DNA from 3 places in the Geobacillus sp. CAMR5420 genome. Region 1 is predicted to be linked to each of the others. Evidence: riboswitches for the same ligand, from Rfam matches in the RefSeq annotation. Region 1 holds a riboswitch; each other region holds the start of a gene.

Evidence for each region. Region 1 has a riboswitch for cobalamin ahead of DI44_RS07695 ((2Fe-2S) ferredoxin domain-containing protein). Riboswitches for the same ligand answer to the same signal wherever they lie in the genome.
Region 2: linked by a shared signal. The riboswitch ahead of DI44_RS05670 (ABC transporter substrate-binding protein) and the one ahead of DI44_RS07695 ((2Fe-2S) ferredoxin domain-containing protein) in region 1 are both predicted to bind cobalamin.
Region 3: linked by a shared signal. The riboswitch ahead of DI44_RS11785 (ribonucleoside-diphosphate reductase subunit alpha) and the one ahead of DI44_RS07695 ((2Fe-2S) ferredoxin domain-containing protein) in region 1 are both predicted to bind cobalamin.

Annotation. Positions count from the first base shown of each region.
Region 1 is NZ_JHUS01000039.1:81,722-91,467, forward strand. Features, by position in the region: gene cobK (precorrin-6A reductase) at 1-766, opposite strand, end outside; gene DI44_RS07725 (sirohydrochlorin chelatase) at 789-1,619, opposite strand; gene cobJ (precorrin-3B C(17)-methyltransferase) at 1,655-3,436, opposite strand; gene DI44_RS07715 (ABC transporter ATP-binding protein) at 3,501-4,310, opposite strand; gene DI44_RS07710 (CbiQ family ECF transporter T component) at 4,295-5,020, opposite strand; gene DI44_RS07705 (energy-coupling factor ABC transporter substrate-binding protein) at 5,004-5,297, opposite strand; gene DI44_RS07700 (energy-coupling factor ABC transporter permease) at 5,302-6,018, opposite strand; gene DI44_RS07695 ((2Fe-2S) ferredoxin domain-containing protein) at 6,046-6,444, opposite strand; cobalamin riboswitch at 6,625-6,819, opposite strand; partial or broken gene DI44_RS07690 (hypothetical protein) at 6,880-7,098, opposite strand; gene DI44_RS07685 (retropepsin-like aspartic protease) at 7,038-7,418, opposite strand; gene DI44_RS07680 (hypothetical protein) at 7,408-7,662, opposite strand; gene rraA (ribonuclease E activity regulator RraA) at 7,714-8,199, opposite strand; tRNA gene DI44_RS07670 (tRNA-Gln) at 8,457-8,528, opposite strand; gene DI44_RS07665 (glycerophosphodiester phosphodiesterase family protein) at 8,705-9,586, shown strand; gene DI44_RS07660 (GNAT family N-acetyltransferase) at 9,709-9,746, shown strand, end outside.
Region 2 is NZ_JHUS01000050.1:96,864-106,609, forward strand. Features, by position in the region: gene DI44_RS05700 (adenosylcobinamide-GDP ribazoletransferase) at 1-662, opposite strand, end outside; gene DI44_RS05695 (bifunctional adenosylcobinamide kinase/adenosylcobinamide-phosphate guanylyltransferase) at 659-1,216, opposite strand; gene cobD (threonine-phosphate decarboxylase CobD) at 1,213-2,283, opposite strand; gene cbiB (adenosylcobinamide-phosphate synthase CbiB) at 2,240-3,214, opposite strand; gene DI44_RS05680 (adenosylcobinamide amidohydrolase) at 3,211-4,683, opposite strand; gene DI44_RS05675 (iron ABC transporter permease) at 4,680-5,714, opposite strand; gene DI44_RS05670 (ABC transporter substrate-binding protein) at 5,701-6,657, opposite strand; cobalamin riboswitch at 6,798-6,997, opposite strand; gene DI44_RS05665 (NUDIX hydrolase) at 7,067-7,531, opposite strand; gene DI44_RS05660 (GNAT family protein) at 9,046-9,633, opposite strand.
Region 3 is NZ_JHUS01000024.1:4,003-13,748, forward strand. Features, by position in the region: gene asnB (asparagine synthase (glutamine-hydrolyzing)) at 1-1,797, shown strand, start outside; gene DI44_RS11805 (HAMP domain-containing sensor histidine kinase) at 2,145-3,209, opposite strand; gene DI44_RS11800 (response regulator transcription factor) at 3,206-3,880, opposite strand; gene DI44_RS11795 (ABC transporter permease) at 4,062-4,877, opposite strand; gene DI44_RS11790 (ATP-binding cassette domain-containing protein) at 4,874-5,890, opposite strand; cobalamin riboswitch at 6,099-6,294, shown strand; gene DI44_RS11785 (ribonucleoside-diphosphate reductase subunit alpha) at 6,349-8,706, shown strand; gene DI44_RS11780 (ribonucleotide-diphosphate reductase subunit beta) at 8,817-9,746, shown strand, end outside.

The DNA.
Region 1 (9,746 bases):
GAAGCGGCGCATGTTGCTTCAACGCATCGAGCACGCCGGCAAAATCGTGATGCACGATGCCGTATGACAACCGTGGGCGGCGGATGACGATGACCTCGATGCCGAGCTCCTCGGCGGCAGCGATTTTCTCATCGACAAACCCGACTTTGCCGCTTTCTTTCGTGACGACGACCGTGACGCCGAAATGGCGGTATAGCGCCCGATCGAGCTCTTTCGTAAACGGCCCTTGCATCATGACGATCTGCTCTTGGGAAAACCCAAGACGCTCGCATTTGTCCAAATTGTCTTTTCTCGGGAGCATCCGTGCAATCACCTTGACGTCCGGGCGACCGATGAGCCTCGCGGCGAAAATGTCAAGCGTTTTGCTGCCGGTCGTCAGCATCACGACGCCGCCTTTTTCCGCCGCCAGCTCGGCGGCTTCTTCATAGCTATCGACAAACGTCACCTTCTCGGATGAAAGCGAAGACGCCTGCCGCTCGTAGCGAATGTAGGGCAACCCGGCGTCTGCTGCCGCTTGCATGGCGTTTTTCGACGCCTCCTCCGCAAATGGATGGCTCGCATCGACAATCGCTTTGGCTCCCTCGGCTTTGGCCAGATCAGCAAGCTGGGACGCATCCAAGCGGCCGACATAGGCGCGAATGCCGGATGACCGAAGCTGTTCGGCCGCGTGATCGGTGACGACCGTCGCGGTTACGTTATAGCCGGCTTGTTGGATCATCACCGCCAATTCGCGGGCATCGCTCGTCCCTGCCAACATCAAAATCATCAGCGCTCCCCCTTTTTGTTTTTTAGTGATGATGGTGATGGTGATGATGATGGTGAGAAACGTGCAGCCGGTATTGACAGACATCGCAGTTCATCGCCACCGTTTGATCGAGCACTTCTTGCAGGCGGTCAAGCACGATCTCCTCAAGCTTCGGATGAAATCCAAAATAGCCGGCAAGCGCAAACGAGATATGCGAGTGCTCAGCTTGGTATTGCGCCACTTGCTGCTCAAGCCGCTTAATCAGGATGCCGGTGAATAAAAAATACGGAAGAACAATGATCCGCCTAGCTCCGAGCATGAGACAGCGGCGGACGGCGTCATCAAGCGACGGCGTCGTCACCCCCATAAACGCCGGCTCGATGAGCGCATAGCCCGTTTGTTCCCAAAACAAGCGGGCGATTTTATACAAGTCGCTGTTCGCGTCCGGGTCGCTCCCGCCGCGGCCGAGCAAAATGACCGCTGTGCCGTCGTCTGGCTCTTCCGGCCGCTCGCCGATTTCTTGCAGACGCTCGCGCAAAATCGCGAACGTCTGCTCATGAACGCCGATCGGCCGTCCATATCGAAACATGATGTGCGGATAGCGTTTTTTCGCCTCATCGATTTCCGCCGGGATGTGCAGCTTCGAATGCCCAGCCGGCAATAAAATGAGCGGAATGACCGCCACTTCCGCCGCTCCGGCCTCAACGCACCGCGCGATTCCTTCGCTGATCGATGGGCGGCCAAACTCTAGAAAACTCGTTTCAACATGGAAAGAAGCAGAAAGACGCGGCCGCAGGCGGTCGACAAACTGCTGTACTTGCTCATTTCCTTCCGGGTCGCGGCTTCCATGGCCGACAAACAAAATGGCTCTCATGTTCGTTCTCCTCTCTTATATCGCTCCATCCGAGGTTACTCACCGCATGCCGGCGTTTCGATCTTCGCCGCTGTCTTGGCCTCCTCATACGAAAAGCGGCCGATTTGTTTCACACGGGCAAAAAATTTATGAAATCGTTCGTTCGGATGAGCATGTTCTTTGTACTGTTCAATGATGTCCGCCACAATGGCCACCATCTCTTCCGGCGGGATGCCTTCCGCAACGAGCTGGCCAGGATGGGCGTTGCGGCCGACCGTTTTTCCGCCTAAAAACAAGTCAAATTTCCCTTTCCGGTACACAAGCCCGATGTCTTCGCGCACCGCGCCGTAGCATGCCATGCCGCAGCCGTTGATGCCAAGCTTCAACTCTTTCGGCAGCGCCATGCCGCCAAATCGCCGCGCCAATTCCTCGGCATATGGAATCGCGTCTTTTTTCTCTCCATCGCAAAAGTCGCATGCCTTCACCGTCAGCACATCACCGACCGGCATCACCATCAGTCCGACAGCAGCGAGCCGATCGACAAGCCCTTTTGGATTCTCTGTCACCCGCTCGATTTTGATATAATGATCCGGCGTGTACGTCATTTTCCCGTTCGGTCCGACCGCTTCGGCGAGCGCGATGAGCTGTTCCGGGGTGAACTGCTTGTTGGCCACCCCTGGGCTCACTGCCGCTTCGAACAGCACGGCGGACGCCTTCTTTGTCGTTCTTCTTTCCAATGCTGCAAGCGCGTCCTCCGCTGTTTCTCTCACCCGATGCAACAGAGTGGATGACGGCCGGTTTTCCATTTGGGCGAATGGCTCCTCCGGCAGCGGAAAAGCGGAAGCTGCCGGTGCCAATCCAGCTTCCTTCGCCGCCGCGTCCACAGCTGGCGGCAAAACCGCAACGGCGGCAAAACCACGGTCTTTCTCGTCGTCGAAAGCGGAGGCAGCTGTAGCAAACGGCTGAAGCGCTCCTCCGTTCCCTTCATCCGGCTCTCTCAGCGGCTTCGTCTGGTCGAGCGCCCATGGCTCCGCCTCTTTGCGCAGCCGCTCATGCGGCTTGAGCGGCTGGACGGCGGCGGTCAACTGGTATTTGCGCTGGTAGCCGCGCGGCGTGATCATGAGCCCATCGTGAACAAAAGTCGTCGAGTTGCCGATAATGACCGTCGTCAACATGCCGATTTCATGGTCCAGCATATGCGCCAAGTCGGTGAGGACGATATGCTGCCGTTCGCGGTACGCACTTTTCACGAGTCCAACGGGCGTTGTCGGCGCACGATGGCGGAGCAGGATGCGTTGCGCCTCCACAATCTGCCGAGTGCGCCGCCCGCTTTTCGGATTGTACAACGCAATGACAAAATCGGCCGCCGCCGCGGCGTCAATCCGCTTTTCAATCAGCTCCCACGGCGTCAAATGGTCGCTCAAGCTGATCGTACAGGCATCGTGCATAATCGGCGCTCCAAGCAAAGCGGCGCACGAATGGATCGCGGAAATGCCGGGGATGACCTCGACTTCAATCGAGCTGTCTTTCGTCCACCCTTTTTCAATCAACACTTCATACACGAGCCCGGCCATGCCGTACAACCCGGCGTCGCCGCTGGAGATGACGGCGACCGTTTTGCCGCGCTCCGCCCACTTCACCGCCGCTTGGGCGCGGCTCACCTCTTCCGTCATGCCGGTGCTGATGATTTCCTTTCCGACAATCAGATCGCGCACAAGTTCGATGTACGTTTTGTAGCCGATGATGACGTCGCTTTCTTCAATCGCTTCCCGAGCCCGTTTCGTCATATGGTCGACGCTTCCCGGGCCAAAGCCGACAATGAGCAATTTGCCGCTCATCATGATCCCTCCTTTTGCCGCCTAGCCCCCATTTTTCACACCACATTCGCCGCTCATGTCCCTTTCACGGCGCAACACATCGGGGGACGATCTTTTCCTCTGGCCGCCACGCTTGCCAAAGCCGCACAAACAGCGGAACATCCAAGCGAATGTCCAGCAGCCGCTGGCGGTCGGCGAATACGTCCTCGGGCGCCCCCTGCATCACGATCCGCCCTTCGTGCATGACCGCGACGACATCCGCCCACTGCCAGACGAAATCCATGTCATGGGTGGCGATCAACACGGTCGTCCCCGCTCGGTGAATGGCATCAATTTGTTTGAGAAACTGCTTTGTCTGATGCTGATCCAAATAGGCGGTCGGTTCGTCCAATACGAGCAAGTCCGGTTTGGCCGCCATCGCACAGCAGAGCGTCAGCCATTTTTTCTGTCCCAGACTGAATTGATGGGTCGGACGGTCCAGCCAAGATTGAAGATGGTATTCCGCCGTAATCGCGGCAAGCGCCTCCCCCATTTTTTCTCGATCGATTCCGGCATGGACTAAGCTGATCGCCAATTCATCACGCACTAGCGGGGCGAGGATTTGGTGCTCCGGGTTTTGGAAGACGATGCCGACTTCACGCCGCCATTGCGCCCAATCGGCGCCGCGTTCGTACATGTTGCGCCCTTTCCAATACACCGCTCCTTCCTGCGCCCGCAGCAGCCCGTTCAAATGAAGAAACAACGTCGTTTTGCCGCAGCCGTTTGGCCCGATCAAGGCGCATTTTTTTCGCTCTGGAATTTCCCAATCAATCCCATTCAGCACATACCGTTCTGCTTGATAAGCGTATTTCACTCGTTCCATCCGCAGCAGCAACGTTTTCACCCTTTCCACCATGTCCACCCAAGCAGCAAAGCCATGATGATGCCGGCCGCAACATCGACAAGAGGCACATGCGCTTTTTCCCGCTGATGCGTATGCCCGGCCGACGCGACGCCTCCACGCGCCGCAAGCGAACGGCTGAACGCTTCATACGACTGCCACGTTTTCACCCACAGTTGGTACATCAGCATCCCGCCATGCCGCCAATGCGTTCCTCCGCTGCGGGCCCGCAATGCCAGCATCAGCTCTGCGGCCGCCTGCTCGAGCAAAAAGATAAAGCGATACATAAGAAAACAAAGTTCCACGAGCGCCGCCGGCAGCCGCATTCGCCTCAGCACCGCAATCAAGTCCGGCGCCGGCGTCGTAATGAGAAGGAAAAACAAGCACGACCAGGCGGCAAGGGAGCGAACGGCGAGCTTTGCAGCCGGCTGCAGCTGGCTGTCGATGAAAGTTATTTGAAAAGGAACCGACACGGACACAACGAGCGTCAGCAGGCTGAGCCCTAAAAAAACGGAGGCGGCGAGCATCGCTTTTCCATACACGGAAAACGGCACTCGTGCGCGAGCGACAATCCAATACGCCATTCCGATGAGCACAAGCCATTGTTCGCGCCAGCCGCCCATCATGACAACGGCAAGCATAACAAACGCCACGATCAGCTTCCACTCCGCCCGCCATGCCCGCAGCCGGTTGTCATACGCCCAACGGTCAAACTCGCGAATCATGGTTGTTTTTCCGCTCCGAACGCCCTTTGTACAACCCGACGACGTAGCCGATCACGCCGGCGCCAAGCGCGGCTTGCAGCGAGAACAGAAGCGTTTCGACTTCGCCGCCTGGAGGGGTGAAGATCGACTCAAACCACGGCCGGTAATGCGGGTTGAGCGTTTGAATGGCTTTTTCCGCCTGATCGTCCGTTCCACCGAATTCCGATCCGCGCGCCCACCAAAGCGGAATGATGACAAGCAAAGCAGCCAGCAACACGAGCAAGCCATTTTTCTTCATCGCATTACGCCCCCTTTTCCTTTTGGAACAGCGGAGAAGCTTGATAGGAGGAAAGCCAGTTCCAGACGATTACCGTTATGATGCCTTCCGTCACCGCCAACGGCACTTGAGTAATGGCAAAAATGCCGGCGAATTTCAAAAACGAGGCGGTGACTCCCCCATCAGGAGACGGAAACGCCAAGGCAAGCTGCAGGGACGTCATGACATATGTAGCCAAATCAGACAAACAAGCGGCAAGAAACAAAGCCGCTCGATTGGATACCGCCCCTTTTCGGCACAGTTGATACACTCCGTACGCGACGAACGGGCCGACGATCGCCATCGACATCGCATTGGCCCCAAGCGTCGTCACTCCTCCGTGGGCAAGAAGCAGCGCTTGAAAGAGAAGAACGACTGTGCCGATCACCACCATCACCCATGGTCCAAACAAAACCGAGCCGAAGCCGATCCCGGTCGGATGCGAGCTGCTGCCGGTGACGGATGGAATTTTCAGCGCCGACAATACAAACGTAAACGCACCAGCTAACGCCATCAGAAGCTTATGTTCGGGGTGCTGCTTCAGCGTATGCACAAGCCGCCGCAATCCGAACACAAAGAACGGCAAAAACAGCAGCCACCAAAACAGCGCCCATTTGACAGGCAAAAATCCTTCCATAATGTGCATGGCATACGCTTCATTTTCATTCGTCAACCAAAAATAAGCAGTGAATAAAGCCGCCATTCCGCTCCATCGAACCGCTCTCTTCATTTATCCCTTCACTCCTTTCACGCTATGTTCGGTTTTTCGTTTTCCGCTTGGCGCCTCCCGCAGGCCGGCCGGCGTCAACACCAATTCGCCTTCGTATTCATACGTCGCCCATTCCAAAAGAGGCAGCCCCTCATCCAAATGGGCGCGCACAACCTCCTTTGCCCGCTCCGGCGTCATCTGTCGATACCAAACGCCTTGTGGATAGACGATCATCACGCACGCGTCTTGGCATCGTCCGTTGCAGCGCGTCCTTGTTGTATGGACAGCATCGTCAAGCCCGAGGCGGGCGATCTCCTCGCGCACCGCGGTTGTCACGTCATCTCCGCCATGGCGGAGGCACGTCCCTCCGTTGCAAATGAGCACATGATGCTTCATTCCCCGCAAATCCCACGTCGCCACCAAATCCCCCCTTTTGCTAGAATGGTAGAATGAAATGCGGCAGACGGACGGTTTTTCGACAAAAGAAAAAGCACCTCTACAGCAGAGGTGCAGAAAAATGTATACGAAAGCCGTAAACGGCCCAAACAGGGCCCCTAAAGCCGTCATTCTCCCGCACGTCTGCCTATAGTCCCGTAGGCATCCGTCCGATCCAAACAAGGCAGGTCTCCTGACTTAGGATCATCGCTTGGCGGCGTCTTCCCGAAGCATCCTTCAGTGACTTGTTGCCGCAAAGCTCTCCATCACAGTGGCGGGCACCGTGCCGGATTTTCACCGGGCTTCCCTTTTCACCCAAGCCCTTAAGCAGGCTTAGGCACCTTGTTTGTCTTACCGCCATATATGCGCTGTCATGGAACAAGCATCCGTTTTCATCGTAGTACAACCAATGCGTTGCCGTCAACCGTTTTTTGCCGACAAATCTTTGTTGGCGACGACAACGCCGTCCGCATCAGCGTACACGTACGCCCCTGGCTCCCAGCGGACGCCGCCAAACTCGAGCGCAACGTCGCGGGCGCCTTTTCCTTCTTTTTGGCATTTCGAGCGGGCGTTCCATTTCAACCAGAACGATACATCTCCAACTTGTCCAGGTCTAAGACAAATCCAGCGCCCAGCAATATATCCAATCCTAACAAACCGTTAATCCCCTCATAGTCCATCCCGCTAAAATCAATTTCATACTCTCTTAGCTGGAAAGAATCTAGCTGAATACAGTCTAATTTTTTTGTAAACGCGTACTCTTTCCCACCGATTCCGTAATAAGCCACAATACGATCGCCCGGCTCTACCCGCAAATGAATATCTTCTACTGCATTTTGAGAAATCACTGTTTTCGCCGCACCAGTATCAATCACCATATTATGAATCAACTTAGACCTTCCTTGATAAACGATTTCGATCGATGCAAACAGCAAGCCTTCACGATATTCAATCTGCATAATGAAATTTCCCTCTCAGGCCAATCGCTCCCCGAACTTTTAAAACAATCTCCTTGTGGCTAGTATGATAAACAAGCTGATTCCCTTTCGATTGCAGCAACTCACGAGTTGCATCCTTGTCCGAAACCGTTCCGATAACAGCCACCTCTTCAATGATTTCTTGATCTCCCTCTAAATGGGACTTTAATACTTGTAATTTCACAAATTGATTTGGATACAATGAACGCACTTCCTGCCATTCCATCTCCATCGCCTCAACCTGTTCGTTGTATTGAACGAGACTCGACCGCAGCCGTCAACCATTTTTCGCCAACAAATCTTTGTTGGCGACGACAACGCCGTCCGCATCAGCGTACACGTACGCCCCTGGCTCCCAGCGGACGCCGCCAAACTCGAGCGCAACGTCGCGTGAGCCTTTTCCCTCTTTTTTGCTTTTCACCGGGCATGTGCCGATCGCCATCACGCCAATCGGCATGGCGCCAATTTCCGCTGAATCGCGGATGCAGCCGTGGATGATGACGCCAGCAAGCCCCCTCTCGCAAGCGATTTGCGCCAGCCGGTCGCCTAATAGCGCGACGCGGCGCGAGCCTTTTCCATCGACCACGAGCACCGTCCCCGGCGGCACCGTCTCCAGCGCTTCTCGGACAAGGACGTTGTCTTCAAACACATCGACCGTCGCAATCGGCCCGGAAAACGCCCGCTTTCCGCCGTACGATTGGAACGGCAACTCGCATACTTGCAACTCGTCTAAAAATTGATCGCATAAATCGGCTGTTTTCATTGTCGCTCTCCCCTTTCATGTTTTGCATTCGCCGTCATTCGCCAAAATCCTTCTGCCTCAGCAGTTTTTTGTCGACGATCTTTCATTCGAACGACTGACACGAACGCGGCGATGTGAACCAAACCATTGTGTGGCCGTCAATCGCTTCGATGTATTCCACCGATCGCATTGAAACCATAAAAAACGGCCCCGCGCCGATATATAGCGGAGACCGTTTTCACCGGCTCAAAGCCCCTCCGGTTTGACCAGACGTTCAGCTGGGCTAGCTGGATTCGAACCAGCGCATCACGGAGTCAAAGTCCGTTGCCTTACCGCTTGGCTATAGCCCAACGTTTTGTTGTCGTTTACAGTATGCGGCATGATAACGCACTTTATGCATCAAACTGAATATCCCTTTGCTTGATGTGCGAAACTATCGGTACAAGCATCCTTTCCCCACTATATCACCTCGTTTTTCCCTCGCACTTGTTTTCCCGATATGATAACTGGAAGGGGAGAGATGTATATGCGCCGGATCACGGTTTTTCGCTTCTATCTTTGCACATTGTTTTTGTTATCGTTGCCGATCGTCTTAGCGGCCGCGGCTGCCTGGCAGCCATCCAGCCAGCCGAAAACCGCCGTCATCGCCCACCGCGGCGCGTCCGGATACGCGCCGGAGCATACGCTCTCATCCTACCGCCTCGCCGCCCGCATGAATGCCGATTATATCGAAGTCGATGTGCGGTCAACGAAAGACGGGAAGCTCGTTGCCCTGCATGATGCGACGCTCGCCCGGACGACAAATGCCGAAACGGTCTATCCGCGCCGTGCTCCGTGGCGGGTAAATGATTTTTCGTTCGCTGAACTGAGGCGGCTGGATGCCGGGTCGTGGTTTCATCCACGCTTTGCCGGCGAGCGCATCCCGACGCTTGATGAGGTGATTCAGATGCTGAAAGCGGAGCGTGTGGAAGCCCCGTTGTACATCGAAACGAAACAGCCCGGCATCGAAGAGGCGGTCGTCCATCTATTGAAAAAACACGGTTTCCTGCAACAGCGCCGCGTCATGTTTCAATCGTTCCACCCGGAAAGCTTGCAAGCGCTCCGGCCGCTCATCCCGCACGGCATTCGGCTCATTCAATTGGTCGGCGAGAAGGAAGCGCACAGCGGCCGCGACGAGCTGCTGCAACAAATCGCCGTCTATGCCGATGGCATCGGCTTGCCGCTCTCAGCCGTCACCGAAGAGTGGGTGCGCGCCGCCCATGGCCGCGGGCTCATGGTTCACGTCTATACCGTCAATGAACCACACGATCTCGCTCGCCTATGCGCCATGGGCGTGGACGGTGTGTTCACCGATTATCCAGACCGCCCTGGCCGCATTGCCGCCTGCCGTCGTTTGCCCCGTCATTGACCCGCCTTCAGGGAGCCAGGGGGAACTCATTCTTTACATAATGTTATTACGGTTAATAAAAACGAAAATCGTTCCCATTTGACCCGATTCGGTGTATCATTTGAGAAAAAGGAGGCCAGATCATGTGGACGATCATCGATTACGAAAACGGCCCATTTAC
Region 2 (9,746 bases), on a different contig from region 1:
GCCGCCGCCAAAACGACAGCTGCTGCAGCCAGCGCCGCCCCTGTTTGCACCGAAATGGCGGTGGATGCACAAAGAAGCGAAAGCAATACAAAAGCGAGTCCAAGCGCCCAAATGGCATCACGCCATGAACTATATTCGCGAAGCGATGCAGCCATTCCTGTCGGCTTTGCCAGCTTGCCGACGGAAAGAAGCCAGGCAGCCCCGGCCCGCGACAACAGCGGAACGGCGGCGAACAGCGCCGGCGGAATGCCTGTCTGGAGCGATTCGTACAGAAACAGCCAACGAAATGACAACAAACAAATAAGCGACAACACCGCAAACGCGCCGACGCGCGGATCGGACATGATCTCTTGCCGCCGCTTGACGTCGCGGTACGAAAAAAACGCGTCGCTCACATCCATAAAGCCGTCAGCGTGCATCCCCCCGGCCATCCAAATGCCGAGCCAAAGAAGAAGAAGCGCCCAAACAAGCGGCGAGCTGAATGAAAACGTGGAAAAGAGTGCATACACTCCGGCCGAAAGCGCCCCGATCAGCGCCCCCGCAAGCGGCATACAGCGCACGAGCCAGCGGACATGGGCGGCGTTCCATGCGATCGAGCGCCGAATCGGGATCGTGGTAAACAGCTGTAGCGCCAACAGCCATCCGTTCCATGCTTGCTTCATCCCGGCCACCGCCCTTTTTTCACGCGGAGAAGGCCGCATTCAACGACCGCGGCGGCCGCCGCTTCCGCGACCAACTGTTGGTGAAGCAAGCCAAGCGTTTTCATGTAGCGAAATGTGCCAGGATCATCCGGAACACCCCCGGCAAACAGCTCGTTCGATACAATCACGACCGCACGGCAGGCATCCGCCCACGCCCGCACTTCATCGAGCATGCGGCAAGCAACAGCTTGAGCGGTTGCGTCTGTTTTCCAATTTTCACCAAAGAACAGCTCGTGGGCGAGCCATGTGGTCAAGCAATCAAGCAGAACAACATCATCAGGGTGCAAGGAAGCGGCAATCTCCTGAGAAGAGAACGGGGCTTCCCACACTGTCCAATGCGCGGCCTGCGCCGCGCGCCGCTCTTGATGACGGCGGATGCGCGCTTCCATTTCTTCATCCATTGCCTGCGCGGTGGCGATATAGTGAAGCCGACCGCCGCGAGAAAGCCGGATGGCGCATGCTTCCGCCGCTTCACTTTTTCCGCTGCGCGCGGCGCCGCTGACAAACACCATCATCCGCTCCACCTCGCAAGCGCTTCAAGCAGCCGATCGTTTTCCACCTGCGTTTTGACCGCAAGCCGCACGTAACGTCCGTCCAGTCCAGGAAAATTCATTGTATGCCGCGGGACGATTCCTTGCTGCAATAAATAGAAAAACAAATCCTCTGTCCGTCCGGAGAGCGGACGCAGCAAGTAAAAATTGACCACCGACGGCGAGACGGCATACCGGCCGGCCGGCAGCGACCGAAACACGCGCTCCCGCTCGGCGGCGATCCGTTCTTTCGTCCACTTGACAAACGATTCCATCGCCATGAAACGAAGCGCCAATTGTTGGGCGATGCAGTTTGTGCTCCATGGCGGCTGATGCGTTTTCAGCGAAGCGATCACCGCCTCGTCGGCAGCGACATAACCAAGGCGCGCGCCGGCCAGATGATGGATTTTCGTCAACGATCGAAGCACAATGAGGCGCGGATAGCGATCCAGCCACCGCATGGCTGTAAATCCGCCGCGCCAAAACGGATAGAACGCCTCATCCACCACGATATACGTCCCCGCTTGGTCCGCTGCAGCGACGAGCGAGCGGAGATCACGCTCCGGCATCACGGTTCCGGTCGGATTGTTCGGATGACAGAAAAAAACCGCGTCGCATTCCGCTGCCCATGCCGCCGCTTGGTCAATGTCGTACGAAAAACCGCGGCTTTCCTCTGCCAGCAAAGACTTGACTTCGCATCCGTAAGCAAGGCAGGCGCGCCGATACTCGGAAAACGTCGGCTCCAAGATGCCGACGCGCCGGCCGGCAAGCAGCGCGGCCAACAAATAAATCGCCTCCGCTGCCCCGTTCGTCACCAGCACTTGTCCGGGTCGAATCTGCTCCTGCTTGGCAACGAGCTCCCTGAGCGCCTTCGCTTCCGAATCCGGATACTCACCGGCCCAGCGAATCCATTCCTCGCCGTTCGGCCAAGCCGACGGCGGCAGTCGATATGGGTTCGTATTGACGCTGAAATCAATGTATTCGTTCGGAGGGGCCAATCCGCATTGCTCATACAACGCGAGCGGATTCGCCCCATGCGCCGGCCAACGCAACGATCATCCCCCCGATCCATAGCAGCAATAACGTAAAGGCGAGCACCGTTCTGATCATGATGCCGACCGCCTGGCGAATATGAACCGAGCGCAGCAGAACATCGGGATCGCCGAGTGTCGGCCGCTCAGAGACGACGCCGCCATATGTATTCGTCCCGCCCAGCTGCACCCCAAGCAATCCAGCCATCGCCGCCTCGAGCCAGCCGCTGTTCGGGCTTGGGTGGCGGCGGGCATCGCGAAACAAGATCGACAGCGCCAAACGAAGGCGGCGGCCGCCGCAAACCAACACCATCACGAGCGCCGTCAGCCGCGCCGGAATGTAGTTGAGCGCATCGTCCAGCCGGGCGGCCGCCCAGCCAAATTCGCGATACGTTTCATTTTTATAGCCGAGCATCGAATCGCACGTGTTCACTGCCCGGTACAGCATGGCAAGCGGCGCGCCGCCCAAGGCCGCGTAAAAGAGCGGAGCCGTGATGCCGTCGCTCGTATTTTCCGCCACCGTTTCGACGCAGGCGCGGGTGATGCCGGCCTCATCGAGCCGCTCGGTGTCACGGCCAACGATCATCGACAGCGCCCGCCGCGCCTCGGGAAGATCGCCCGCTTCAAGCGGCCGGCGCACATCCTCAGCCGCTTCAGCGAGGCTTTTGGTCGCAATGGTGGTGAAAATGAGCGCCGCCTCGATCGCCACCCCCACGTACACGGACAGCGCGTAGCCCACATAAACGACCAACGCCGACAACCCGTAGACGGCGGCCAACACGACCGCCACGGCCGCCGCCCCTTTCGCCCGCCGCTTTGTTCCTTGATTCCAGCGGCGGTCCAACCACGCAATCAGCGTTCCCATCCCGCGCACAGGGTGCGGCAGCCAGCGCGGGTCGCCAAGCAGCGCATCCAACAGCAAAGCCAACGTCATTGCCAGCAAATGCGTCATCGCCGCCCCCTCCGCCGCTTGTAGCGGTCAAGCGCCTCGATCGTCGCTTCATACACGAGCCGACCGATCGTGCGCCCGAGTTCCGTCGCCGTTCCGGCATAGGCAAACGTCGGCCCGGTTTGCGTCGCCGCCACGGCGAGCGAATCGGTCGACGTGCCGGTGGCAAGCGTCCCTGTTTCCGGGTCGCAAACCGAACAGTCGGCGAGCGCTTTTACCTTCGCTTCCGTCGCCGTCATCATCGCCTGGACAAACGCCGCTTCCGTCAGCACTCCGTCAATGACAATCACCATATTGATCGTTCCCGGCCTTGCCGCAAGCGGCTTATGCTGCCACGCTCGAGCGGCATCAACCGCATTGCCGACGCCAGCGGTCGCCATGACCGCCACCGAAAACGCTTCCCCTTCTTTCTGAAGCCAAACGGCATCACGGACATCAACCGCCGTCATCATGCCGATCGTTCGTTCCAGCGAAAACCCGTGCTGCTCCAAATAGCGGCGCATGTCTCCTTCCGCATCGCCGCAATCGTAATCCAACCCGACTTGGCGATTGACAAAATGGGTCGCCCATTGAAACCCAGCGCCGATCAATGCCGAGGACAGGACGCGAAGCGGCTGGCAGGAAGCCAGAACAGCGGCGTCATCAAGAAAGAACAAACGCAGCCCGCCGGCCGACGATTCTTCTTGTTTCCCTTTCGGCACGAACGAAAACATCGGCTTTGCCGTCGCCGGATGGGCCAGACGCACAATCGGCGCGGCAAACACTTCCTCAAGCAGCGCCGGCGTCATCACATCTGTCGGCGTTCCAAGCGCCGCTGTTTTTCCTTCTTTTAACACAAGCACCCGGTCGCAATATAAGCTAGCGACGTTCATATCGTGAAAGACGGCGACGACCGTCAAGCCGCGGGAGCGGGCAGCTTCCGCGAGCCGGTCCAAAAGCCGGACTTGGCCGCTCACATCCATATGGTTCGTCGGCTCATCCAGCAAGAGCAGCTGCGGCTTTTGGGCAAGCGCCCGCGCCAAATAGGCGCGCTGCCGCTCGCCGCCGCTTAGCCGCTCAAGCGGCTCATCGATTTTGTCAGCCAAGCCGACCGCACGAAGCGCTTCTTGAACCGCCGCTTCATCCTCTTTCGTCCACGTCGGAAACAAGCCGCGCTGATGGGCGTAGCGGCCGAGCGCCACCGTTTCTCTCACCGTATAGCCGGCCGCCGCCTCCACTGTCTGCGGCAGGACGGCGGCAAACCGCGCCCATTGCTTCGCAGACAGCGCCAAAAGCGGCTGGCCATGAATCTTGATCTCACCGCTGGCAAGCGGAAGCTCTTTGCAAATGAGTTTCAGCAGCGTCGTTTTTCCGCTGCCGTTCGGCCCCACGATGCCAAAAAGCTCCCCTTTTTCCACGGAAAACGTCACACGATCAAGCACTTGCTTTGATCCATACCGATGCGATACGGCCCGCACCTCGAGCATCATCATCCCATCTTTCGCTTCATTTTTCGGAAAAACAAGACGGCAAATAGCGGGGCGCCGATCAGCGCGGTGATGACGCCGATCGGCAGTTCGCGCGGTTCGATGATCGTCCGCGCCGCCACATCGGCAAGCACAAGAAACGCCCCGCCGTACAAGAGCGATAGCGGCAAGAGCACCCGGTAGTTTGGCCCGCACACAAGCCGAACCATATGCGGAACAACGAGCCCAACAAAACCGATCGTCCCGGACACCGACACCGCCGCGCCGGTGAGCAGCGCCGCCGCCGTCAAAATGATGACTTTTCGGCGCGTAACATCAACGCCGACATGAAGCGCCGCCGCCTCGCCAAAAGCAAACGCGTTCAACTCGCGGCCGTTGGCGAGAAGCACCGCCGCGCCGATGAGAAAAAACGGCAACAAAAGCCCGCTGTATTTCCAGCCGCGCATCGCGACGCTCCCCATCAGCCATGAGATGATTTGCCGCAATTCTTCCCCGGTCAAAGCGATCATCAGTGAAATGAAGGCGCTGAAAAACGCGCCGAAGATAATGCCGGCTAAAATGATCGTCTCAACCGACAGCTGCGGCTCAACCGCGCGAGTGAACGCCAAAACGGCGACAAGCGTCGCCATGCCGCATAAAATGCTCACGATCGGCAGCGTGAACGTGCCAAAGAGCGGCCATTGCCAGCCGAGAAAGATGACGAGCACCGCCCCGACCGAGGCGCCGGACGAGACGCCGAGCGTGTACGGATCGGCGAGCGCATTTTTCAGCAACCCTTGGAACGCCGCGCCAGCCAGTGCCAATGACGCCCCGACCAAAAAAGCGAGCACGACGCGCGGCAAGCGGATCGCCATCACGATCGGCACCCAATCGGCCGGAATGTCAGACGGAAGCGGCATACCAAACCATTCGGACGCAAGAATGCGAACAATAGAAGAAAAGGGAATCGACAGCGATCCTGTCGATATCCCTACGAGCAACGATAACATGGCCGCCGTGACGGCCAATATATACATCCACGTTTTACTTGAACACATCCGGGTAAATGGCTTTGGCAAGTTCCTCGACCCCTTCGACAAGGCGCGGACCCGGGCGGCTTACTAAGTCGGTGTTGACGTCATACACCCGCTTGTTTTTCACCGCCGGCACGTCTTTCCAAGCGGCGCGCGCAAACACTTGCTTCGCTCCGCCGTATGTCGTGATGATAACGTCCGGCTTATAGGCCACTGCTTTTTCTTCCGTCACCATCGGCCAGCCTTCCAAGCTGCCGGCGACGTTTTTCGCTGAAATCACTTGAAGCATCTCATCCATAAACGTCCCTTTGCCGGCCGTATACAGCTGCGGCGGCGGCGACACTTCAATCCAGACGTTCGCTTGTTTGTCCGCCGGGATTTGTTTCGCTTTTTCTTGAATTTGCGCAAGCTTCTCTTTCATATCCTTAATCACTTGCTTCGCTTTGTCTGTCGTCCCGGTCGCTTTGCCGATCAATTCGATGGACGCATACACATCGTCGAACGACTTCGCGTCATTCACGACAAGCACGGTGATGCCGGCGTCTTTCAATTGCTTGAGGCCATCGCGCGAGTTATGGGCGCTTGACGCGTGGGCCAAGACAAGATCCGGTTTGAGCGAAATGATTTTCTCGACGTTGAATTCCATGCCGCCGATTTTCGTTTTCGTTTTGACGTCTTCCGGATAATTGTCAAAATCGCTGACGCCGACGATCTTATCGCCCAACCCCAACGCATAGGCGATTTCCGTATTGCTTGGGATGAGCGAGACGATCTTTTTCGGTTCCGCTTTGATCATGACATCCTCGCCAAGCCCGTCTTTCACCGTCACCGGAAACGCCGCTTGTTCCGTTTTCGGTTCTTCTTTTTTCGCAGGCTCGGTGCTGCCATTCGCCCCGCCGCAGCCGACGAGCACGGCGGCCAAAAGGAAGAACACCGCCACCACCGCCGGCCATGTCCAACGTTTCATCCGTCATTCCCCCTTCAGTGATGTATGTACAATAAAAAACGCCCATTCCGCCTAAATCTGGGAATGAGCGCGAAACAGACCGCCAATGGGCACAACAATGCCCTGTACGACTGTTTCCGCGTCTCACCCCCCGAAGATTCGGAAACTGCGGCAAGCAAGGCAGGTCTACTGGCTCATGCTTCATCCTACTCTGAAGCCTTCCCGTACGGAAAACAGCGCAAGCCATCTGTCCGTACAGTGGCGATTTCATTTCGTCCGCATTGACAGTTGCGGGGACAGCTCCGGATTCCCACCGGATTCCCTATTAAGCCGTTTCGGCACCTTGCTGCGAATGGATTCAGTTATGGGATATGGACATTTTTATAATAATGCAGCGTTTAGCATTTGACAACTATGAATTTACAGCACTTCACCTTCCCACTCTTGCAGACAATCGAGATGGATTCATAACCCATGTTTCATACGGAACAGAGCATTCCCTTTTCATCGCATCGAGCACCCGCGATTTCAAATGCGGCCATGTCACATATTCATCAATATTCGACTCATCGATCAACACAAACTTCGCCTTTTGAATTTCCTCAGGCTGGGGAGAAACGTTTCCTTTCACATATGTCGCTTTAAATACAATGTTTATGATATTTTTAGTTTCATTGTAATACACGCCGCTGACCCCGATGAGACGGATGTCAACGCCAGTCTCTTCATACACCTCGCGATGAACGGCCCGATCGAGCGGCTCGCCTGGTTCAACTTGTCCGCCCGGCATTTCCCACGTATCGGAGCGGTCATAGCTTTTAACAAGCAAAACCTCTCCCGTGTCATTCGTAATATAGGCTGAAACGGTGATAATGGCTTGTTGGTGTTTATCCATCAAGCTCTCCTCCTACATCGCGGAATGATCCTAGCCCTCTCCTGCAGAAAAAAAGCAGCTGCCCCATCTATACTGCCATCTTGAAAAAAATAAGGAAAATCCGTGGTGCTAGTTGAACATTAACGCCTCACGTGATGACACAGCGCAAGAGGGACAAGATCTCCACAACAGCATAGGCATGATGTTGTCCGTGCCTCGCTAGTTGGTGACGGATCTATTAGAAAAACTCTATTTAACGGAAAAACGGAGCAACCGACAACAACAGTTATATCGAGAGCGTTCAGGGAACATCTCCCTAGTGAATAAGTTTCCAATGACATACTGATACCCTGCTCGTTCCGAAGTAAAACAAAACAACTTTCCAAGAATATGAATGGCGATTATGACCCATTTCCTTGCTTTAACAAATGACGATTTCAGCGCTACAATACATTTAGAGCCGCCAGACAGTTGCGCTGATACCAAGAACAAGATCGCCGTATATTGCTTTTGAATTTCCGCTTGATCCGTTGTAAAATGAAGACGCTCTTGTATGGGATTTCTCCTTTCTAATGTTAGGTGAGCACTTTCATTTTAAAAGGAGATTTTCATACAAGGACTATTTTTATGCTCGTCTGATTTTATCTAGCACCACGGGTAACTAAACATCATGCAATACATATCTTTTTATATATATTCAGAATTTAACTTCTTCTTATAATTGATAACGCGGTAAAAATAGAGTGTAAATTAAAAATTTCCAATAATGATTTATAATTGTACATGTAACAGATAGCAATGAAATCTATACCAACGCGGCTGCTCTACCCCGTTAATCTTTAATTGATCAAATACCCATTCAACGCATTATGGAGATCAAACAGACACTTTTCAAATCCAGTTTTCAAGAAGACAGCAATCACATAACCATAGGCACCTTTTGTTTCTCCACTATTCCAGCGGTTAATCGAGAAAACAAAAAGAATTCTCACTTGTTCAACCGTTCTTTATACCTTTAAACTAGTAATACCGAGTTGAAATGACCCATTTTGTTTGGAGATCATACTACAAGAATGTTTCAAAGGGCCGTACCATCCACCATGATCACTTTCAGAGATTAAACACATACATCGTTTAAGAGATGATGATGAACATCAGAAAATTCTTACTTTTGAAAGCATCGGCTGGTCCTTGAAAAGGTGGACAGATGAGAGACTCATAAATACATCAAAAATAGCAAAAACAGCGGAAGATGTTCATCAACTGCTACAAAGAATCGATCGTAAAGCACGTTTTCCAAAATAAACATTTAATCAATTGCCTTTTTAGACACCTGTGATCTTCCCGCCACATAAGGTATTTCCAGAAAAAAGTTGATCGATGCATCGAAATAAAGCCTCTAAAAGAGGAGCGATTTCATCGGTGTATTCGATCAAAGAATTGGAACTCTTGATAGTGTCACCCCTTTGAAGTTTTTTAGTAACTGTATATGATTCCCAATAAGAGTGGATTTTTTGTGTCCCTTTATTCATCCGTTATGCGTTTTGCAACCCGTTCCTTGATTTAAAATAATCTCGTTTTAGAATAGAGTATATAGCCATATCCCTAAATTTACCTTTAATATACCAATGTTCTCTCATAACCCCTTCAAATTGCATCCCTAACTTTTGTAAAACTCTTAAAGATTGAACATTTTCAATCATAGCAAATGCCTCAATTCTGTTTAATTCCATCTTGTCAAAACCAAATTCAATGATTTTATTAGCCGCTTCAACTGCTAATCCCTTCCCCCAATACTTATACGATAAAACAAAACCTATCTCAGCTTTATGATGATTGGGTAACCATTTAACTATATCAATTGTCCCGATCATTTTATTGTCTGCTTTTGAAACGATTCCCCACGGAGCTAAACTACCTTCTTTATAAGACTTAATTACAAATTCTAAAAATTGAATTGAATCTTCAATGGTATGATGAGGTCTCCAAGGTAAATATTTGCAGTTTTCCGGATTTGACGCATAATCAAATAAATCATATGCATCATCTAACGTTAATTTTCTTAATATTAAACGTTCAGTAGTAAGTGTAGGCAAATCCCCAAATACATCTTTAATCTTCAAATTCCTCAACCCTTTCTATACCTATATTTTAATATTCCTTCTGTGTCTTAAAACACTTATATAGGTGCAACCAAAACGTTTAACATATCTTTGACAGAAAAGCCACTTATCGA
Region 3 (9,746 bases), on a different contig from region 1:
GAGGGGTATTTTTTTGATGACTACGTGAGTTTTGGTTTTCGGCGTTTGAGCATCATCGATCTGGAGGCGGGACATCAGCCGCTGTCTTATGAAAACGATCGATATTGGATCATTTTTAACGGGGAAATTTACAACTATCTTGAATTGCGGGAAGAGCTGGCGGCGAAAGGATATTCGTTTGCGACGCATTCGGATACCGAGGTGATTGTTGCCCTTTACAGCGCGGAAAAAGAAAAAGCGGTCGAAAAGCTGCGCGGGATGTTTGCGTTTGTCATTTGGGACAAGCAAGAGAAAACGGTGTTTGCGGCGCGGGATCCGTTCGGCATTAAGCCGTTTTTTTATGCGGAGCAAGGAGATCGCACGTTTTTCGCTTCGGAAAAGAAAAGCATCTTGCTGGCCCTCAGACAGGAATCGCCAAACGGTGATTCCCTGCAGCATTATTTAACATTCCAATATGTCCCTGAGCCGCTGACGATGTCGGCCGGCATTTACAAGCTGGAGCCGGGGCATTATCTCAAGAAAAAAGTCGGAAAACCGCTCACCATTCATCGTTATTGGAAGGCATCCTTCGAGCCCATTCGCCAATCGGAAGAGGAGCTTGTAAAGAAAATCCGCGATGCGCTGTTTGATTCGGTCAACGTCCATATGCGCAGCGATGTGCCGGTCGGTGCGTTTTTGTCGGGAGGCATTGATTCATCGTTCATCGTCGCCATCGCGAAACAATTCCATCCGCACCTGAAGACATTTTCCGTCGGGTTTGAGCGGGAAGGGTTCAGTGAAATCGATGTCGCAAAAGAAACCGCAGAGAAGCTTGGGGTAGACAACATTAGCTATGTCATCTCACCGCAGGAGTATATGGAAGAGCTGCCGAAAATTATGTGGCATATGGACGATCCGCTTGCCGATCCTGCGGCTGTGCCGCTGTATTTTGTCGCTCGTGAGGCGAGAAAGCATGTCACGGTTGTGCTTTCCGGCGAGGGGGCGGACGAGCTGTTTGGCGGCTACAACATTTACCGCGAACCAGAGTCGTTGCGGCTGTTTGCGCGCATGCCAAACATCGTAAAAGCGGTGTTGCGGGTGATCGCGAAGATGCTTCCGGACGGAATGAAAGGAAAAAGCTTTTTGGAGCGCGGAACGACGCCGCTTGAAGAACGGTATGTCGGCAATGCGAAAATCTATAGCGAAAAGGAAAAAGCGGCGTTGCTCAAAACGTACCAAGAGGGGCGCGAATATACGGCGGTGACGGCTCCTTTTTACCGCGAAACGCTTCATTACCCACCCGTCAACCGGATGCAGTATATTGATCTTCATACATGGCTAAGGGGCGATATTTTAGTCAAAGCGGACAAAATGACGATGGCCCATTCGCTTGAGCTGCGCGTTCCCTTTTTAGACAAAAAGGTATTTGAGGTTGCTAGGCAAATCGCCCCTGACATGAAAACAGCCAACGGCACGACGAAATATATTTTGCGCAAAGCGGCCGAGGGCATCGTACCGGATCATGTGTTAAACCGGAAAAAATTAGGGTTTCCCGTGCCGATTCGCCACTGGCTGAAAAACGAAATGTATGACTGGGCGAGACAGCTCATCAACGAAAGCGAAACTGATCATCTGTTCCATAAGGACGTGCTCTATCGGCTGCTGGATGAACATGCCCGCCACAAGGCGGATCATAGCCGCAAGCTGTGGACGGTCTTGGCGTTTATGGTTTGGCATCAAGTCTATGTGGAAAAGAAGTACGATTTTGCTCAATCCGTACAAAACGAGAAGCGGCCAGCGTCTGTTTTGGAGGCGTAGCAGAGAAAGGAAGCGTCCCGGGGCTCAGCCGGGACGTTTGTTCATCTCTTGATTGAAAGAGGCTGACTTTCAAGTGAAGGAATTCAGCCCGTTTTGATATTCGAAACAGGAACCCATTGTTTTAGAGGGTGGTGAAAAACCATGATTTCCTTGAACATGGTCTGTTTTTTTGTTCAGACAAAAAACGATTTCGTAAGGTTTCACCATTTTAGAAATCCTCCCGCTCAACCAAAGTTTTCTATTCCATCACAACCTTCTAGATGACGAGAGCAATGTCGCGAAATGGGCGTTTCACCAAAAGGAAGAACATGCTGCTCGTTTGTTTTTGTCATAGGGAATGGAGAGGGCTAAGAAACCGGGCCATGAACGGGGAGTTCCACCGTAAAAGTCGCTCCTTCTCCCGGCTGGCTCTGCACGGAGATGATTCCATGATGGATATCGACAATCTTCTTGGCGATCGACAACCCGAGCCCGCTACCCCCTGCGGCGCGATGGCGGGATTTATCGGCCTTATAAAATCGTTCAAAAATGCGGAGCTGGTCATGTTCGTTGATTCCTGGCCCTGTATCGGAAACGGTGACGATGGCTTGTTCACCGCGGCGTTGTAGCTGGATGGTGATGGTTCCCCCTTTCGGTGTAAATTTAATCGCATTATGGATCAAGTTCAGCCATACTTGGCTAAGCAAATCTTCATCGGCTGTAATGATGACTTTCTCAAACAGGACACACATGTTCAATTCTTTTTCCGCCCACTGTGGCTCGCAGTGAAGAATGAGTGTTTGCAGCTGTGTGTCCAAGCGATAGGATGTGGGATGAAACGGGTAGTGATCGGAGTCTAACATCGCCAACCGCAGCAAATTCTCACTTAACTTCGACAAACGGACGCACTCCGTTTCAATAATGTCGAGATAATGCAACCGCTGTTCACGGCTTAGGTCCTCGTTTTTGAGCGCTCGGGCGAACCCGCGGATCGATGTGAGCGGAGAGCCGATCTCATGAGACACATTAGAAATAAATTCTTGCCGCATTTCTTCCATGGCCTGCAAATTCGCGGCCATGTCGTTAATGCGTGTCACGAGTTCGGCAAACGGATGATTCCGTCCGCCCCAGTCAGCCTGGAGATTTACTCGAAAATCGCCTTTGGCGATTCGATTAATGGCATCTATTAAGTGTTGCCAAAATACTTTTTCGCGCTTTCGCAAAAAAGGACTGATCGCGCTCATAGTCATCCCGAACAGCAAAAAGCCGAGGATCGATGAAATGATTTGACGAACGAGCGGGTGCGGCCGCCAAGCGAATTGGGTGTAGAGCGCTTCTGTGATGAAATATGCCGCAGTCCAAAAGAGAGAGACGATGGACATTACAGCGATAACCGTCAAGATGGATTTAAGCACAAATCGCAATCGTTTCATGACTGTGCCTCCAACCGATAGCCGAGCCCGCGAATCGTGCGGATGGAAAATGGAGAATCTGGTTGGGCAAACCGTTCGCGCAATCGTTTGATATGCACATCCACTGTTCGTTCATCCCCATCATAATCGTAGCCCCAGATCTGTTCAATCAACTCGTCGCGTGTAAACGTTTTGCCCGGATAGCTGGCCAATTTAAAAAGCAGTTCAAATTCTTTCGGCGGCAAGAAGATCTCTTGGTCTCCCAAACGGCATTCGTACGTCTTGCGGTTTAACGATAAACGGCCTATTTGTACGATTTGCGATGTAGCGATTCGATACCGTTTGAGCAATGCTTTGACCCGGGCGACGAGCTCAAGTGGGTCGAACGGTTTGACAAGATAATCGTCCGCCCCGAGCTCGAATCCTTTCACCTTCTGTCTTGTTTCCCCTTTGGCCGTCAACATTAAAATGGGGACATCGTCGTAGTCGCGCAGTTCGCGACATAGCTCCCAACCATCCATTTCCGGCATCATAATATCCATAATGACCAAATCCACTTTCACTGTTTCCAATACGTCAAGTGCTTCTTTTCCGTTAGCCGCCTCATGGATTGTAAATCCTTCTAAGTTTAAAAAGTGGCTGACGAGTTCGCGGATATGCGCGTCATCATCGACGATTAAAATTCGTGTCATCGTCATCCCCTTTCATTGTCCTTTCATGCTATTTTCCATTGTGTCGCTTTTGCTTGGCCTTCGTCAATGTTGAAGCTGGTTCGTTTATAATTTCGTCGTGACAGCAGATAATGAAACGATGGGTTTGATTTTTAATATTCATTGGAGAAGCGGGGATGCTCATCGCGGACATCCCCAGTGGTTATGCGCGGCGCATATAGACACGAACGGTGATCGGAGCAAAGATCGCAACAATGGCTGCCGCGCCGAGCAAGGAGAGGACGAAATCGGTGCCTATCGTTCCGTGATTCGTCAACTCGCGGACGGCCGCGATCATATGGGAAATGGGATTGACTTTGGCAATCCATTGTAGCCAATCGGGCATCGTCTTGACCGGCACGAACGCATTCGATACAAACATCAGTGGGAACAACGCCAGCATGGAGATTCCCTGTACAGCGGCCGCATGACGGGCAATGACGCCGAAGAAGGCAAAGATCCAGCTGACGGCCCACGCGCATCCAATGGCGAAAACGCCCGCAAGCGCCACACTGGCGATCCCTCCTTCCGGACGGTAGCCGATAAGAAATCCCATGACAAACGTCAGGGTGGTGGCGATGACATAGCGGACTACATCGGCTAATAACGCCCCAGCCAACGGAGCGATGCGGGCGATCGGCAGCGATTTAAAGCGGTCGAACACGCCTTTATCCATATCATCGCGAAGTTGAACTCCTGAAGTGACGGAAGCCCCGATCAACGTTTGGATGAGAATGCCGGGAATGATCATGGGCAAGTAGTTATGAACATTCCCCGCGATGGCTCCACCAAAGATGTAGGTAAACATCAAGGTGAAGATAATCGGCTGAAAAGTGACGTCAAATAATTGTTCGGGTGTGCGCCGCACCTTCAACAAACCACGATAGGCCATCGTCAGCGAATTTCGTACAGCTTGGGAAACGCTTGTACGGTTTTTCTGTTGGCGTTTGACCTCCAATTGAGGAGACACTGGTTTCATCTCATCGCTTCCTCCCTTACATCATTGGATTCATCTGCACGTTTTTCCACTCCATGGCCGGTAATGGTCAGAAAGACCTCATCGAGGGTTGGTTTTTGCACACTTAACTCGGTTAAGTGGATGCCCTCTTGACGCAAAGCGACAAGCAGGTCCGTCACATGGTCTGGATCGGCCATCGGCGCCGTGATGTTCCCGGTTTCTAAGGATACCGTCGGCCGAACATGGAGAACGCGCTCAATGATGCGCTTGGCCGTTTCGATCTCTCCAGGATGTTGCAGCTTGACTTGCAATGACGATTGACCGATGGACGCCTTGAGTTCATCGGGTGTCCCTTCAGCGACGACTCGGCCGTGATCAATTACGGCGATGCGGTCTGCCAATTCGTCCGCTTCTTGTAAATATTGGGTTGTCAGCAGCACCGTTGTTCCCATATTCACCAAGCGCCGGATCGTTTCCCACATTTGATTGCGCGTGCGCGGGTCGAGTCCGGTGGTCGGTTCGTCAAGAAAAATGAGCGGCGGCTGGGCAATGAGGCTGGCGGCGAGATCCAGACGCCGGCGCATACCGCCAGAGAAATGTTTCAATGGGCGCTTGGCTGCTTCTGTCAAACCAAATTCCTCCAATAATTCGCTTGTTTTTCGCCTTGCTTCTGTTCGGCTCAGTCCCAGAAGCCTAGAAAAGATCATTAGATTCTCTGTTGCGCTGAGCGTTTCGTCAACAGAGGCGTATTGACCGGTGACACCAATCAATTGCCGGACGACTTGCGGTTGTTTGACGACGTCGTACCCAAAAATTTGGGCGGAACCGGCGTCCGGGCGCAATAACGTCGCTAACATTCGGATTGTCGTTGTCTTGCCGGCTCCATTGGGGCCCAGCACACCATAGATGGTGCCCGCGCGCACACGCAAATTGAGACCGTCCACGGCCCGGTGGTCGCCAAAGGTTTTCACCAATTCGTGTGTTTCCACTGCCCACTCTTGATGGGCGGGTGAGATTTGGGGTCTGTATCCCATTTTGTGTCCCCCTCCTTCGTATGATTCTCGTACATGGTGAATCGTAGCATGCTTTTATGAACAGAATGTGAACAACGGAATGATTTTTTGAGGAAGAGAAAATTTGATTCGCCCACTCTTGCAATTCTCCCGGTTTTGGTATATGCTTGTTCCATCAGGATGATCATCTACTATATATTGTTTTGTTCTATTTTTTAAACAACTATATATCGTTGCGCCAAGCAATGGTGTCCATCAGGACTTAATAGGGAATCCGGTGTGAATCCGGAACTGCCCCCGCAACTGTATGTGCGGACGAAATGGGATGGCCACTGGCGGCAAGAGCCATTCGGCGCGCCGCTGGGAAGGCCCCAAAGTAGGACGATGCACGAGTCAGGAGACCTGCCTTGCTTGGAACGTTTCATGTTCTTCGGGGTGTGAGAAGATGAAACGATAGGGGAAAAGAAAAAGGGTTTCGTATGCCTTTTTTCCGTCTGTCGTTTCATCCGCTCGCCTGCCCGAGCGGATTTTTTATTGAAGGAGTGGGGAAACGAATGACCGCATTGACGAAAATGATCATCATCGATGACCAAGGGAAGCCGGTTTCTTTTTCACGTGAAGAGTTTGCGTCGCTGATTGGGCAAGCCGCCGCTGGATTCGGCCGTCTGTCGCTTGATGAATACGTCGAGCGTGTTTGGCAGCTTCTCAGTCGAAAGGAGTCCGTCACGGTAGAACAGCTGCACCAAACGGCTATTTTGGAAGGACTTTCTTACATTGATGAAGATGAGCCGGACTGGACATTTGTGTGCGCCCGGCTGTATTTGCAGCAACTGTACCGCGAGGCGGCGCGGCAGCGCGGGTACGATGCGCGCGAGCGATATGGTGATTTTTATTCATTAATCGTTTCTTTGACAGAACAAGGGGTGTACAGCCCGCTATTGCTTGAGCGTTATACGAAAGAAGAGATCGAGACGGCTGGCTCATTTCTTGATCCAGGCAAAGACTTGTTGTTTACGTATATCGGGCTGCGCACGCTCGCTGATCGGTATTTGGCCCGCGATTATGAGCGGCGGCTGTATGAATTGCCGCAGGAGCGGTTTTTGGTCATCGCCATGACGCTAATGGTGAATGAACCACCCAAGCGGCGCCTTGAGCTCGTGAAGGAAGCGTATTGGGCGTTAAGCAACTTATACATGACCGTGGCGACGCCGACGCTTGCCAATGCCGGAAAGTCATACGGCCAGCTGTCGAGCTGCTTTGTCGACACGGTCGATGACAGCTTGCAAGGGATTTATGACAGCAACACCGACATCGCCAATTTGTCGAAATCGGGCGGCGGCATCGGCGTCTATTTAGGCAAAATCCGTTCGCGCGGCAGCGACATCAAAGGATTCAAAGGGGTCTCCTCCGGCGTCATCCCGTGGATGAAGCAGTTGAACAATACAGCGGTGAGCGTCGATCAGTTAGGACAGCGAAAAGGGGCCATTTCCGTCTATTTGGATGTATGGCATAAAGACATTTTTGCGTTTCTCGATGCGCGGCTCAACAACGGTGACGAACGGCTGCGGACGCATGATTTGTTCACCGGCGTTTGCATCCCTGATTTGTTCATGGAGCAAGTCGAACAGCGCGGCGACTGGTATTTGTTTGATCCGCATGAAGTGCGGAAGGTGATGGGGTTTAGCTTGGAAGATTTTTATGATGAGGAAAAAGGGTGCGGCAGCTTTCGGGAGAAATACTGGCAATGTGTCAACGAACCAAGACTGTCGAAAGAAAAAGTGCCGGCGATCGAAGTGATGAAAAGCATCATGCGCAGCCAGCTCGAGTCGGGGACGCCGTTTATGTTTTACCGCGATGAAGTGAACCGGCAAAATCCGAATCGCCATCTCGGGATGATCTACTGCAGCAACCTTTGCACGGAAATCGCGCAAAACCAAAGCCCAACGGTGATGAAGCGGCAATATGTAAAAGACGGGATGATCATCATTGAAAAAATACCAGGCGATTTTGTCGTCTGCAATTTATCGTCGATCAACTTGGCGCGGGCGGTGACCGATGGGGTTTTGGCGCGGCTCATCCCGATTCAAATGCGGATGCTCGATAATGTCATTGATTTAAACAATATTCCGGTGCTGCAGGCCGGCCTGACGAACGAAAAATACCGCGCTGTCGGACTTGGAACCTTTGGCTGGCATCATCTTTTGGCGTTAAAAGGCATTCGCTGGGAGTCGGAGGAAGCGGTCCGCTATGCCGACGAGCTGTATGAAACGATCGCGTATTTGGCGATTCAAGCGAGCATGGAGCTCGCCAAAGAGAAAGGGAGCTACCCGGCGTTTCCGGGGTCGGACTGGCAGACGGGCGCTTATTTTGAGCGGCGCGGCTACCAAAGCCACGGTGAACTCGATTGGGATCGGCTGAAGCAAGATGTGGCCCGCTACGGGATGCGCAACGGCTATATCATGGCCATCGCCCCGAACGCATCGACGTCGATCATCGCTGGCAGCACGGCGAGCATTGATCCCATTTTCTTAAAAGTATACGCCGAGGAAAAGAAAGATTATAAGATTCCCGTTACGGTGCCGGATTTAAACGAACAGACGACATGGTATTACAAATCGGCGTACCATATCGACCAACGTTGGAGCATCAAGCAAAACGCCGCCCGCCAGCGCCATATCGACCAAGCCATCTCCTTTAACTTCTACGTCATGAACACGATTAAGGCAAAAGAGCTGCTCGATTTGCATTTGACGGCGTGGAAGTCGGGGTTGAAAACGACGTATTACGTGCGTTCGACATCGGGGACGATCGACGAGTGCGATTCTTGTGCGAGCTGACCGTGGGGCGCAACAAACGCCTTTGGTCGGGCTTTCCCTTCCTTGTGCGGGAGGGGCGTCCGCGGTTGGCCGCGCACACGATACTAGAAAACGAAAGGAAGGAATGGACGATGACGATCGGCTTAGTCAAACGACCGATTATGGATCCGGAGGCGCCGAACCGTTCGACGGGCATCATCAACGGCCGCTGCTCGAATGTGTTGAACTGGGACGATATTGCCTACCCATGGGCGTATGCGAAATATAAGCGAATGCTCGCCAACTTTTGGACGCCGTTTGAAATCAATATGGCGCAAGATGTGAAGCAGTTTCCGCAGCTGACCGACCGCGAGCAGGATGCGTTTTTGAAAATCATTGGACTCTTGGCGCTGCTTGACAGCATCCAAACCGACTACGCCGGACGTGTCGCTGATTACATTACGGACCCGAGCATCAATGCGCTCATGATCATGCTCGCCCAGCAGGAAGTCATTCACAACCATTCCTATTCGTACGTGCTCTCGAGCCTTGTGCCGAAAGCGAAGCAAGATGAAGTATTCGACTTTTGGCGGAACGAACCGACGCTGCGCAAGCGGAACGATTTTGTGACGAACGGCTACAAGGCGTTTGCGGAAGAGCCGAATGTGGAAAACTTGCTGCGGTCGATCGTCTTTGACGTTATTTTAGAAGGATTGTTTTTCTACTCGGGGTTCGCCTTTTTCTACAACCTCGCGCGCCAGCAAAAAATGGTGGCGACGAGCACGATGATCAATTACATCAACCGTGACGAGCACATTCATGTTGATTTGTTTGCGAAAATTTTCAAAGAAGTGTTGAACGAATACCCGGAGTATCGGACGCCGGAGCTTTCCGATTTTGTCCGTGAAACGTTTACGAAAGCGGCTGAGCTGGAAATCGAATGGGCCGGGGAAATCATCGGGAATGACATCGATGGCATCGACTTGGCTGATTTGGAAGCGTACATTAAGTTTTACGCCAACGTCCGCGCTCATCAGCTCGGTTTTGACCGCCCGTTTGACGGCTATCGGACGAACCCGCTC